DNA from 4 places in the Virgibacillus sp. MG-45 genome. Region 3 is predicted to be linked to each of the others. Evidence: predicted binding sites of a transcription regulator. Region 3 holds the regulator's gene; each other region holds the start of a gene.
What was found. The regulator Rex, encoded in region 3, represses fermentation and respiration genes when NADH is low (regulators of the CRP and FNR family bind a similar motif). The targets are predictions, from matches to a motif close to TTGTGAAATATTTCACAA.
Positions count from the first base shown of each region.

Region 1 (3,614 bases), on a different contig from region 3:
GACATAAGCTTTAATGTGTATGCACCAGAAGCTGCTGAAAAGATGGTTAGATCATTTGCTGCTCCAAGTGTACTGATCATGACTCTTGGGAACATCCCAATGAAAATACTTGCTGTAAGAAAAATAATGGAAAAGCTTGTTAGTGTAAATGCACGTTTATCGAAACGTTTTACATTGAATACACTAGCACCTAAAAGAGAAAGCCAAGCAAACACTGGAAGTAAAATCCATGCATTGCCATGTTGTGTGAAAATATCAGTTGTATACCAGCCAATGCCTAAAAATGCTAAGAAGGCGATCAACGTAATTGGTGCAAGCTTCTTTGCAAGCTTTCTAGCACGTTCCTGTAGCTCTCCTTCTGTACGCAAAGTAATAAATTGCAATCCATGCACGACAGTTAGTAATAAGAACATTACCCCACCTAATAATGCGAATGGGTGGAGGAATTGAAGAAAACCACCGACCATTTCTTTGTTTCCATCAATTGGCATACCTGTCATAAAATTCGTTAAGACAACACCCCAAAGTATAGGAGGGAGGAAGCTACCGATAAAGATTGCCCAGTCCCATGTTGTACGCCATTTAGGGTTTTCGACCTTACTGCGAAATTCAAATGCAACCCCCCTAATAATTAAGGCTAAGAGCATAAAGACAAGCGGGATATAAAAGCCGCTGAACATCGTAGCATACCAATGTGGAAAAGCAGCGAACATTGCCCCACCAGCAGTGATGAGCCAAACTTCATTTGCATCCCAGAAGGGACCAATTGTATTAATATATACACGTCGTTCGACATCGTCTTTTCCTAGAAATCGTGAAACAGTTCCTACTCCAAAATCAAAGCCTTCTAGAACGAAGAATCCGATAAATAAGATCGCGATTAATAAAAACCATAGCTCATTGAGTGACAATGTTGTTAGCCTCCTTATCAAACGGATCGACTACTTTATCGTTTGATTCCGTTTTTTGATCGGTTTTTTTAATGTGCTTAACAAATAAATAAATGGTTACTCCAGCTAATATCGTATAAATTGTCGTAAACGAAATGAGTGAGAAGAGAACCTCATTAGCTGTGACACTTGGTGATACAGCATCCTCTGTTTTCATCATACCAAACACGACCCATGGCTGACGACCCATTTCTGTCATAATCCACCCAGCAGTATTTCCGATAAATGGAAGTGAAATTCCGAAAAGCATTAGCTTTAAATAACGTGTTTTTTGCTCTAGTATACCTTTTCTTGATGCATACCAGCCATAAAGTGCAAGCAAGAACATAATTGTTCCAGTAAATACCATGATACGGAAGCTCCAGAATACTGTTTTTACTGGTGGGATATAATCTCCAGGTCCGTATTTAGCTTCATATTGTTCTTGTAGTTGATTCATTCCTTCTACTTGTCCGCTAAACTTATTGTAAGAAAGTAGGCTAAGCATATAAGGAATTTGAATTTCAAAGTGATTCGTTTTTTCTTCTGAATCAATATTTGCTACTAATGTAAATGGTGCAGGATCCCCACTCGTATTCCAAAGTGCTTCTGCAGCAGCAAGCTTCATTGGCTGTTCCTTTATTAAAAGCTGTGCTTGCGAGTGACCAAAAATCATAACAAGGAAAGCTGCGATTGTACCAACAACTACAGCAACACGAAATGATTTTTTGAACATAGCGACATCTTGTTTTTTAATCAGCTTCCATGCACTAATTCCAGCTATGAGAAAAGCGCCAGTGGCAAATGCTGAGAAAAGCACGTGTGGGAACTGTACCCAAAGATGCGGGTTGGTTAAAATTGCAACAAAATCATTCATTTGTGCTCTTCCGTCTGCAAATTCATATCCTACAGGATTCTGCATAAAAGCATTAGCTGATAGAATCCAAAAAGCAGAAAGGATCGTTCCGATAGATACGAGCCATATGGATGTTAAATGCAATCGTTTTGATAAACGATCTGCTCCGAAAATCCAAATTCCAATAAAGGTTGATTCCATAAAGAATGCAAGTAAACCTTCAATCGCAAGGGATGGTCCAAATACATCGCCTACAAAACGGGAATAAGTAGACCAATTCATCCCGAATTGAAATTCCTGGAGAATCCCTGTAACAATGCCGACAGCAAAGTTAATTAAGAAAAGTGTTCCCCAAAATTTAGTCATTTTCATATAAATATCTTGCTTTTTTACTACATACATTGTTTGCATGATTGCGATAATAAATACAAGTCCAATGGAAACTGGCACGAAAAAGTAATGAAAAATGGTTGTTGATGCAAACTGTAATCTTGCTAGCTCTAGGATATCCATTGCTTTATCTCTCCTTTTGTTGTGAATTAATTCACAATAAATGACGTATTCAAATTCATTTGGATACTAACATATTTATAGTGAAAACATACGATAAACCTATTATAGCGCGAAATTTAGTTAAATTGTTCACAAAGTGTTACAGACCAATGACGATTTTTTGGCATATTCATGACAATAAATACTCTATGTAGAAACAACTTAATGCAAAAACCTTTACATTGGATTGCGAATGTTTATAGAAGAAAATAGAGAAGGAGCTTCTCTAACCAATGGCTAGGAAGCTCCTTGTTTAACGATCATATATGTGTAAGCTTTTTATGGCTTTACAAGAATTTTCACTTGTGATTTTTCTTTCATTAAAGATTCGAATCCTTCATCTACAATTTCATCTAAGTTAATTTTTTTCGTAATAAGCTTTTCTGCCGCGAATTTTCCATTGGCAATTAGTTCAATCACTGCAGGGAAAATATCACGGTATGCAATTGTTCCTGTAACATTGCGCTCTTTTAACAGGACATTATTTGCATTAATTGGTGGGTTGCTTTCCCAAATACTAATAATAACAGTTTCCCCTTCTAGCTTTGTAGAATCGATGGATTGCTGAAGTACAACAGGTACGCCGGTGACTTCATAGGCAATATCGACACCACCATTTGTTAGCTTTTGAATTTCTTCTACAGGATCCACTTCAGATGGATCAATCACAATAGCACCTAAATCGCTTGCAAGCTGTTTGCGTTCAGGGGAAAGCTCCACTGCATATACTTTGCTTGCACCAGATAAGAATAATGCTTGAATCGTTAACAAACCGATTGGCCCAGCGCCAAATACGGCTGCTGTGTCCCCGGCACGAAGTTTACTTTGTCTAATCGCGTGAAGGGCAACAGCTGCTGGTTCTGTTAAAGCCGCTTGTTCAAAGCTCATTGAATCAGGAATTTTATGAACCATTACTTCAGGGACTGTTGTATATTCAGCGAATCCACCGCCGCCGCCTGCTAAGCCGTGAAAGCCAAGCTGGTTACATAGATTGTATAATCCAGAACGGCAAGCCTTACATTTTCCACAGCTATAGATTGGTTCTACTGTAACACGATCACCCGGTTTCACACGATCGACACCTTCTCCAACTTCAACTACTTCACCTGAAAATTCATGTCCCATAATAATTGGAGCAATGTCGTTCGTAAGTGGATGTTTTTCTTTGACAGGGATAAATATTGGTCCTGCTGCGTATTCATGCAAATCACTTCCGCATATTCCCGCCCATGCAACCTTAATTTTTACCTTACCTTGTTCAACTGCTGGATCTGTTA
Region 1 is NZ_JAXOFU010000008.1:138,220-141,833, forward strand. It holds gene cydB (cytochrome d ubiquinol oxidase subunit II) at 1-911, opposite strand, end outside; gene SPK86_RS10425 (cytochrome ubiquinol oxidase subunit I) at 898-2,298, opposite strand; gene SPK86_RS10430 (2,3-butanediol dehydrogenase) at 2,617-3,614, opposite strand, start outside.
Region 1: the regulator Rex is predicted to act here: its motif matches at 2,318-2,335, upstream of SPK86_RS10425 (cytochrome ubiquinol oxidase subunit I).

Region 2 (3,614 bases), on a different contig from region 3:
AAGGTGAGAATTTCCCGTTCCTGTTCGCTCAGCTGTGTCCTTTTTAACTGCTGTGCAAACATCGGAATAAATTCGCGTGCGCGTAAATTCATCGTATCCATTTGGAGGGCCTGCATAGCGTCAATATTAAAAGAACTGCCGCTCTCTAATACTTCTGCTATTCGCTCATATCGATATGGCTGTGCCCATACATTACTAATATGATACGGATAATTATCAGGTGTTCCTTTATTGTTAGCTGTTGCAATATATCCCTTTTTAGGGTTAACAACTCGGGGCAACTCATCAAATGGAATATACCCTTGCCAATCCTTGCTTGCATCCCAGCCTGGCAATGGAAGCAGGGCATCTGTTCCGTTCTTATAAATAGGAATGTTACCATTCGCTTTAAAAGCAATAGTTCCATCCTTTGCAGCAAAAACGAAATTTTGTGCAGGGGCTAAAAATTTTTCTAATCCCTTTTCAAATTGCTCCCAATCATTTGCTCGATTAATATGTAAAATCGCTTCAAGCTCCGTTGTTGCCTCTAAGGCAGTCCATTTCAAGGATAATACAGTATCCTCTCCAGAAGCTTCCGCAAATTCGGAGACAATTGGTCCATGCTTTGTTTCAACGACCTGATATGGAATTGTTTCACCATCCTTTACCTTAATAGGCTCATCAATAACCGTTGCCGTATACCATTCATCCTCATACAGAAATTCCTTCGCATTATTAAGATTTCTTTTTTCAACATATAATTGCTGCACATCTGGCCCTGTATTCGTAACACCCCAGGCAATTTTGTCATTATGTCCTAGAATGATTCCAGGAACCCCAGCAAAAATAACCCCACTTACATTTAGATCTTCTGCTTGTAAGCCCATTTGGAGCCAAATAGATGGTGTCGCTAACCCGAGATGCGGATCATCTGCTAGCATTGGCATACCAGATGCTGTTTTTTCACCACTTACTACCCAATTATTGCTTCCATTAAACGGTGGTGGAATGACCGCATGCTCGAAACTAGCTGCTATATCTATTTCCGATTCTTGAATAATAGTGGGTCGATCCTTTGGATAAGCTGGAAATATTTCAAATGCTTTTTCCTCAGGAAAACAATCAAGCAAGTAATAGTTAAACGCTTGCTGTTCCCAATGTCCACCAAGATCAAACGCCATATACTTTCCAATCGTTAAGGAATCAATTGGTGTCCACTTTTCTGGCGTCATTGCCATTAACGTAAATTCAATTGGAAGTCGGTTCTCCCTCGTTGCTTCTTCAATATATGCATTCACCCCTGCCGCAAACCATTTTAAAACCTCTACTCCTTCTTTAGAATAAATCTCATAGGATTTTTCTGCTGCTCGTCGTAAACCGAGTGATCGAAAGTATTTATCATGATCTACTGCCGCTTCTCCTACAACCTCACTAAGCGTTCCAGAGGCCTGCCGTCTCGACATTTCCATCTGAAACATTCGGTTTTGTGCTTGGATATAGCCTTGTGCAATATAAAGATCCTTTTCATTTGCTGCTTTTATATGTGGAACACCGTGTTCATCCGTTATCACAACAACTTCTTCCGCTAACAGTGGAACTTCAATGGTTCCCTCCAGCTGGGGAAGCGAACGATTAATAAATCCATTCATAAATATAAATGCGATTGCACATAAAACAACGATGCTTCCAATTATAATCCAACCAAGCTTCCATTTTCGCTTCTTTTTAACTGATGCTTTCCATTGCACTGTTTCTTCCATGTCAATCCCCCTTTACCTAATCTATCACTTACTGATTATTCTGTCACTTGTTTTAAAAGGAGACGAGCTCTTTCTCTCTTTCCTAATCTCACTTCATGTACAAGATAAAACGTCTGTATTTAAACTGTTTTACTGTATTAAAAATTAAAATATATAACAGAATTTAAGAACCCATTTATATCAAGGATAAAACTACACAAATTTGTTACAATTTGATCCCTTACTTAAAAGAAAAGTATGTTATTCTAAAGGTGGAATATTGCTCATTATTTCACAATATAATCTTAGTAGGATTATAAAAGGAGGGAATCGCAATGTCTGAGATGACGTTGTCGACAAAACAAGCATGGGTTGGATTTAAGAATGGCAAATGGCAGCAAGAAATTGATGTAAGAGATTTTATCCAAGCAAACTTTACCCCATATGTTGGAGATGAACAATTTTTAAGTGGGGCAACAAAGGATACGTTGGAATTATGGGATCAAGTGTTAGAGCTATCCAAGAAAGAACGTGAAAATGGTGGCGTTCTTGATATGGATACAGCAATTGTATCAACCATTACATCTCATGGACCAGGCTACTTAGACAGTAACAAAGAAAAAATTGTGGGATTCCAGACAGATAAGCCTTTTAAACGTTCTTTACAGCCTTTTGGTGGCATTCGCATGGCTGCGAACTCCTGTGAGGCCTATGGGTATAAAGTGAATGAAGAAATTGAGCACATTTTTACAGCATATCGAAAAACGCATAACCAAGGTGTATTCGATGCCTACACTCCAGAAATGAAGCTTGCTCGAAAAGCAGGTATCATTACTGGTCTTCCAGATGCTTATGGTAGAGGTCGTATTATTGGAGACTACAGGCGTGTGGCATTATATGGTGTAGACAGACTTATTGAAGCTAAAAAAGAAGAATTAACCTATATTGGCGGTAACGGAATGATGTCTGAGGATATTATTCGAGATCGCGAAGAAACAATGGAGCAAATCCGTGCACTACAAGAGTTAAAAGAGATGGCAAAAGTATATGGATTTGATATTTCACAGCCAGCAAAAAATGCACATGAAGCATTTCAATGGCTCTATTTCGCTTACTTAGGAGCGATAAAAGAACAAAATGGAGCTGCGATGAGCTTAGGACGAGTTTCTACGTTCCTTGATATTTATATAGATCGTGATCTAGAAAGTGGTACTCTTACCGAAGAAGAAGCACAGGAGCTTGTCGATCACTTTGTGATGAAGCTACGCTTAGTTAAATTTGCACGCACACCAGATTACAATGATTTATTTAGTGGGGATCCAACATGGGTAACCGAATCCATTGGAGGTGTTGCAACAGATGGGACACCACTTGTAACAAAGAACTCCTATCGTTTCTTGCATACATTAACAAATCTAGGACCTGCACCAGAACCAAACTTAACAGTGTTATGGTCAAAAGCACTTCCAGATAACTTTAAGCGCTATTGTACAAAAATGTCGATTGAAACAAGCTCTATTCAGTACGAAAATGATGATTTAATGCGCGAAACATATGGCGATGATTACGGAATTGCATGCTGTGTATCCGCGATGGCAATTGGAAAGCAAATGCAATTTTTCGGGGCACGAGCTAACCTTGCCAAAGCATTACTATATGCAATTAATGGTGGTGTGGATGAAAAGCTCCGCATACAAGTTGCTCCTCCATTTGCAGCATATACGGAAGAATATCTCGATTATGAAGATATAATGGAAAAGTATGATCGTATGCTCGATTGGTTAGCAGGGCTCTATGTAAACACATTGAATATCATCCACTATATGCATGATAAATACAGCTACGAGCGCCTAGAAATGGCATTACACGACCGCGAAGTATTACGTACTATGGCTT
Region 2 is NZ_JAXOFU010000008.1:143,484-147,097, reverse strand. It holds gene SPK86_RS10445 (penicillin acylase family protein) at 1-1,739, opposite strand, end outside; gene pflB (formate C-acetyltransferase) at 2,054-3,614, shown strand, end outside.
Region 2: the regulator Rex is predicted to act here: its motif matches at 1,999-2,016, upstream of pflB (formate C-acetyltransferase).

Region 3 (3,614 bases):
AACATCGTTTCCGCTTCGTTTGTTTACTTGAAAAGAGATGGAAGCAGAAGATTCATCTCCTAATGGTCGGTCCATTACGTCCATTTTCTCTAATTGCTTTCTTCTGCTTTGTGCACGTTTTGTAGTTGATGCACGAACGATATTGCGTTGGATAAAATCTTCCATCTTTTTAATTTCCGTTTGCTGCTTTTCAAATTCCTTTAGATCCTGTTCATAATCGAGTGCTTTTTGCTCTAAATATTTCGTGTAGCTCCCTTTATAACGCTTCATGCGATGGCGTGATATTTCATAAACGATAGACACAGTCTTATCTAAGAAATAGCGATCGTGAGAGACAATCACTACTGCGCCAGGATAAGCAGAGAGATAGCTTTCTAGCCAAGCTAATGTATCAATGTCTAAGTGGTTCGTTGGCTCGTCTAAAATAAGCAGCGCAGGCTTTAGTAACAGTAATTTACCTAAGGCTAATCTTGTTTTCTGACCGCCACTAAGCTCGCTAATTGGTGTTTCATAATCATAGTTTTGAAAATGAAGCCCTGTTAGAACGGCTTTGATGTCGGCTTCATAGCTATATCCACCGTTTTCTGAAAAGGCATGCTGTAACCGGTCATATTCCTGGAGAATTTTCTCGTACGCTTCAGGTGTGTGTGAAGAAGCGTCTGCCATCTTTTGTTCTAATAAGCGTAACTCCTTTTCTTGCGCGATTAACGATGCAAATACAGCCTGCATTTCATCCCAAATGGATTGATTGGACTCTAAACCAGTATGCTGGGACAAGTAACCAATGGTAAGCTCCTTCGGTTTAAACAATTCTCCTTCATCATAGGTTTCTTCACCAGCCATAATTTTGAGTAAGGTTGATTTCCCTGCACCATTTCGGCCGACAATGGCAATACGGTCCTGATCCTTTATTTCAAGCTTTATATTATGAATGATTTCTTCTGCGCCATAGGATTTACCAATCCCGTTTAATTGCATAATTATCATACGTCTCACCTCAATATTATCAGTGTATCGCATATTGAAACGGACAGGCAATACTATTGTGAAATAAATCACGACTTTTATAGGGTTTTCTGCTAGAATAGAGGCAGGATCATTCGATTACTGAAATAAATATAAATAATGAGATTATCGCTGCTTCCAAGGTGGAGAAAGTATATTGTTTTACTTATTTTTGTTATAATACGTGGGGATGAATTTGGAACGCTTTCTATCTCTTTTAGAGGAGTTGAGTATATGTCAGATTTCACCCATTTTAATGCCCAAGGTAGAGCACGGATGGTCGATATTAGTCATAAGCAGGAAACCGAGCGGGTTGCGCTGGCAAGAACTAGTGTCCACGTCTCAAGAGAAATATACGAGCGAATTACTGCGAAAACGGTTCAAAAAGGGGATGTTTTAGCTGTAGCGCAAGTTGCGGGCATTATGGCTGCAAAAAAAACATCGGACTGGATTCCGATGTGTCATCCATTACAATTAAAAGGGATTGACATTTCTTTTCAATGGAATACGTTAGACAACAACTACGAGCTCGTCATTGAAGCTTTTGTGAAAACAAAGGGCAGTACCGGCGTGGAAATGGAAGCATTAACGGCAGCTTCTGCCACTGCGCTTACAATATATGACATGTGTAAGGCGATCGATAAAGGAATGGTGATTGGAGAAACCTATCTAATGGAGAAAAAAGGTGGAAAATCCGGTGACTATAAGCGATCGGCCAAGGAGGAATAATTATGGATCAAAGTAAAATCCCACAAGCTACAGCGAAACGTTTACCATTATATTATCGATTTTTGAACAATTTACAGCATCAGGGGAAAACACGCGTATCCTCAAAAGAATTAAGTGAAGCGGTAAAAGTTGATTCAGCGACGATACGAAGGGACTTTTCTTACTTTGGTGCCTTAGGTAAAAAAGGCTATGGCTATAATGTAGAGTATTTGCTTGGATTTTTTCGTAAAACCTTGGATCAAGATGAACTTACCGAGGTTGCACTAATCGGGGTGGGTAATTTAGGAACCGCTTTCTTACATTATAATTTCCTGAAAAACAATAATACAAAAATTGTGATGGCCTTTGATGCGGATAATGAAAAAATTGGACAGGATATTGGCGGTGTTCCAATTTATCATATTGATGAAATGGAGCAGCGACTCACAGGAGTACGGGTTGCCATTTTAACGATTCCAGCTGCTGAGGCGGACGGCGTAACAGAGCGTTTAATAGCTTTGGGTATTAAAGGAATCTTGAACTTTACCCCTGCTCGAATTACAGTACCAGATAATATTCGGGTACATCATATTGATTTGGCAGTGGAATTACAAGCATTGGTTTATTTCTTAAAGCACTATCCTTTAAAGCTAGCAGACGAGAAGGAATAATAGAAGCATGTTGAGAAAAAAATTAGGATCTGAATCAACGCAGTTTGAAAATGGGTTCGCTTTCCTCGGGCGCGGCCTCAACTAACTCGGAAAAATAATACGCTTTTCCGAGTGGATTTTTCGACGTACAGGACGTACTAGCGCAGACGTTGCTACAGGACGTAGCGATTTTAGTCTGCGTTCCCCTGTTGCTGTTCCCGAAGGAGTCTCACCCATTTCAACAGCTAGCTAGATTCTTTAATCTAGTTTAAAGGGTTGCCGTATTACGCTCGGCTTAATTGGAAAAAATTAATTCGTTCTTTAATCGGTTTGCGATAATAGAAAAAGGAGTAGCGTGTCGCTACTCCTTTTTTTGATGCTTTAATTGGAAATGAAGTTTCAATAATCGGATTGCCATGCCTAAATCAAGTGTGGCAAAGATGGCAAATAGCATCGTTGTGAAGTTCCATATTGTTTCCTCAGCGCTTATTATAGCGACATAGATGAAAAAAATGGCCATTAATAAATAGATAATCGCAGATGTTTTCGGTGATATCCGCATGATTTTAGCCTCCAATAAAAATCATTTGTAGCTGATTTAATTGCTCCTGCATCTTTTCGATGTCCTCAGGTGTAAATGAATATTGAACTAACACGGTGATCGTGTTTAATGCCATGTGGACGAAGATTGGAACAAGAATTCGTTTTGTTTTGACATATAGAAAAGCGAATACAAAGCCCATGGAAGCATAAATTAATAGATGCTCAGGCTCGCCATGGATAATCCCAAAAATAAACGCAGACATTAGCGCAGCAATGACAAAGTTCGTTCGCTTATAGATCGTACCAAAAATAATTTTTCGGAAAATAATCTCTTCTAAAATTGGTGCTATTATAGCTGGTACAATCATAAATATAGGAATGGCACGCGCAATGTCCATAATCATTTGTGTATTTTCAGAGCCAGGATTTATCCCGAAAATTTGCATCTCGAGCATGGCGGCGATTCCTTGCGCAAAATATGCCATAAAGAGTCCTAAGACAGACCAAAGGATAAGGTTTCCAAGTGGAGCGCGGTCCCTTGTTTGTGTCATCCGCATATCTGGACGCATTAAGAACAAGACAATTACTAACGTAAGCACAAAGCTTCCGATTGTCCAATAGGTTAACAGGGTTGCAAGCTGTTCTTCTGTCAGAGCTGTTTGAATAAGATCTGGTTGAACAAGACTAACCAGGAACAAAATAATTGGT
Region 3 is NZ_JAXOFU010000012.1:72,060-75,673, reverse strand. It holds gene SPK86_RS13065 (ABC-F family ATP-binding cassette domain-containing protein) at 1-987, opposite strand, end outside; gene moaC (cyclic pyranopterin monophosphate synthase MoaC) at 1,240-1,734, shown strand; gene SPK86_RS13055 (redox-sensing transcriptional repressor Rex) at 1,737-2,384, shown strand; gene SPK86_RS13050 (YdiK family protein) at 2,725-2,925, opposite strand; gene SPK86_RS13045 (CPBP family intramembrane glutamic endopeptidase) at 2,930-3,614, opposite strand, start outside.

Region 4 (3,614 bases), on a different contig from region 3:
ATGATTACTGTTTTTGTACTTCTAATAGGCGTGCTTTTCGACTACATTCATCTCGCCTCTGGAATGTTTATTCACGAAGCGAGTGTGTTGCTTGTCATCTTAAATGGGATGAGACTATTGAAATACAAAACGACGGAAATAAATAGTAACTAAAAATGGTAATTGTTCCATGTAAATAATAGAATAATATTATGTAGGTAAGGAGGGATATCTTGAAAAAAAATGAGGCAGTTTCATCCTGTTCTATTGATAAAAAACGAGGATGTGTATCAAGCGTTCCCATATTTAATCATCTAACTAATGATCAAATGAAAGAAATAGAGGCAGTTGTCAATGCTGTAACCTATCAAAAAGGACACACAATTTATCGAGCGGGTGAGTGTGCAGATACTCTATATATTGTAAATGAAGGGAGAATACGAATATATCGACTTTCAGAAGCAGGAAAGGAGCAGCTCGTTCGAATTATACATGCTGGTGAATTTTCTGGCGAGCTTTCCATTTTTAAGGATACAGTGCATGAATCGTACGCAGAAGCGATGGATAATGTGACAATATGTAAAATAAGTCGTTCTTCATTTCAGAAATTATTATTAAAATTCCCATCTATCTCATTAAAGCTATTAGAAGAATTCGCCAATAGACTTGAGCAATCTGAAGTCCAGACTACCCGTTTTGCAACTGAATCAGTCGAAAGTCGTATTGCGTTATATCTCGTTGAAATTAGTTCCAATGATACAAATGAAGTAATTTTACCAATGAGTCACAAAGATTTAGCTTCTTATCTCGGAACAACACCTGAGACTGTAAGTAGAGTGTTTCATACATTACAATCTAAAGGATATATTAAAAAGATCTCTCCAAAACGATTTATGATATTGGATATAGATGGATTAACACAAGCTTGAAGCTTTCTAGCTAAAGGATAGCAATACATTTAGAATAGAGGGTTTTTATCTTTAATCCCTAGCACCACTGTAATAAAATCATGTTGTACTCATCCCCTCTCCTTTTCCTTTTGTCTCGCAGCTATAGGTTATCAATAAGAGAGAAATGAGTGTTTTATGTACCATCTTTATGTCTTACCTATGACCTGATAAGCCCACAATTAATATAGAGCAAAAAAAGCAGGAGATTCCTGCTTTTTATTGCTGCTTATTCACATAGTTTCTTTGGTGATCCGATATTCCCGCTAGACAGATTGTTGCTGGATCTTGGCTAATATCTAATTCTACAGTTGAGCCATCCGTTGGCAAGCTTTCCTGAAAAATAGCTTCATATTCTGCTACACTAACTTCTTTTCTAGCTTGAAACTGTGCAGCATGCTCTGCAACAAACAAATGCTCGCGATACCCTGGCTGTAAGATTCCGGAGAAGAATTCACCAACTGCTCCTGAACCATAGCTGTACATACCAAATCTTGCACCTTCCTGTAAATCTTCTTTTTGCTCTAACAAGGAAAGTAAGCTTAAGTATAGAGAGCCCGTGTATATATTACCTACATTTCGATTATATAACGTACTTGTTTTATAGTTGGTTAAAAGACGTTCCTGTTCTTTTTCTGAAGCTTCTTCCAGGATTGTTTTTAATGCTTTAAAGCCCATTTTCGTATATGGTAAATGGAAGCAAATCGCTTCATAATCTGCTAACTGCAAGCCTGTTTTTTCCTTATATTGCTCCCAAACCTTTGCAAAAAAGTGAATATATTGCTCATTAGAAAACTTTCCGTCTACATAAGCTGTTTCCGAGTAAACTGGTCGCCAAAAATCCATAATATCTGAGGTGAAATATGCACTTTCATCCTCAAGCACCATAACACTTGGATTAGCGCTAATCACTAATGCTACAGCACCTGCTCCCTGTGTTGCTTCTCCACCAGTGCGTAATCCATAACGCGCAATGTCAGATCCGAGCACCAGCACACGGCTCTCTGGATGAAGCGCAATATGACCTTTGGCCAGTTGGATTGCCGCAGTGGCACCATAGCATGCTTGTTTTATTTCCATCGCTCGCGCCTCTGAACGAAGCCCTAATAATTGATGAACATAGACAGCACCAGACTTGGAATGATCAATACCTGATTCTGTACCAAAAATAACGAGGTCAATCTTGGCTTTGTCCTCCTCATCTATTATCTGCAAAGCTGCATTTGCCGCTAAAGAGATAGGGTCTTGTGTAATCGGAGCAATCGCCATCTGACTTTGTCCAATTCCAATGGTAAACTTTTCTGGCTCGACATCTCGAGCAACTGCTAGCTTGTTCATGTCAACATATAAATGAGGGGTGTAAAATCCAATTTTATCAATTCCTATTTTCACACGAATTCTCCTTTGTCTGTCATGATGATCTAACATTACCGATAGGAAACTTACAGCGTTGGATGAAAAAAATTACGATTCTAGCTTTGTACAATCCCCAACAAACATTATCGTATCCTATTTTTTGTTATCCATTTCACAATGATATATTACCGTTAACTCGTCCGAAGAGCAAGAAAACGAACCTTAAAAAATAAACTTTTTTTAAGGAGTGTTTCACTAGAATATTTTGATTAGAATTGTAATCGTGCTTCTTCTATTACAAAAGAAGTTTATCTCATTCTATTACCTGAGAACCAATATTGGAACAATATGGTTATCCCATATAATAGTACCCAACTAAGATTACTTATTCAGAAGAAAAAGGAGGAAGTCTATGTTCAAACGAAAGCCATTATTGATCGTTGCTCTTATTTCTTTTATTTTTTTCAGCTATGGGTGCTCACAGCAAACAGAGGGAGTTATATTATCCAAGGACTCAAACTCTGAGTATGTAAAAACATTTAACGATCTAAGCTTAGGAACAATACTAGATTTCAACATCCAGATTCCAAATGAAGACGAGCGCTGGTTTACATTATGGGTTGAAAAGTATGAAAATGGACAAAAAATCTCGAAACCATTATCCGAACTATCCTTTCCAAATAATCCGAATGAGGAGGTGGATTAGTCAATACGAATGGAGATTATCCGTTTGCCTTTCTTTATGGATTCGGGAGCGCTGCACAGTCATTCGGCATCGATAAAGAAATGAAGATGGACTCTTCTAGTACTAGTAGTTGGCAGTCTGTCATGGAAGATGATGAAAAGATAGAAATCAAATTATATGAACCAACGCTACTTGGTGTGTATATAGAAACGACGAGTAATAGCATTAGAATACCAGATTTGACGGACGAAGCAGACGTAGAACAACTAACCAGTGAATATGAAACCATTCTTTTACTAAAGGTAAAGGTGGAAGAAAGAACAGAAAATTAAAATCTGAATAAAAGCATCCGTTTATAACTTGACTCTATTTGACAACAGATACAAACGTGATGCTTTAAATCAGCCTACACCCCCTTCTTTATTACTCAACTAACTCGCGTTGATCCACGCTCAATAAGCTTCACTCGCAACTCCTTTTCAGTTATAGGAATGGTAGTATCTTGAATTCGAGTAATCAGCATTTCCGCAGCTGTTGCGCCAATCTCATAGATTGGTTGTGCCATCGTCGTTATTGCTGGTTTTGTTGCTTTCCCAATGCCGATACCATCAAATCCAATAATCGATAGGTCATCCGGAACGCGATAC
Region 4 is NZ_JAXOFU010000008.1:58,509-62,122, reverse strand. It holds gene SPK86_RS10070 (heavy metal translocating P-type ATPase) at 1-153, shown strand, start outside; gene SPK86_RS10065 (Crp/Fnr family transcriptional regulator) at 213-908, shown strand; gene SPK86_RS10060 (hydroxymethylglutaryl-CoA synthase) at 1,146-2,318, opposite strand; gene SPK86_RS10055 (hypothetical protein) at 2,695-2,988, shown strand; gene SPK86_RS10050 (hypothetical protein) at 3,075-3,299, shown strand; gene SPK86_RS10045 (LacI family DNA-binding transcriptional regulator) at 3,395-3,614, opposite strand, start outside.
Region 4: the regulator Rex is predicted to act here: its motif matches at 2,443-2,460, upstream of SPK86_RS10060 (hydroxymethylglutaryl-CoA synthase).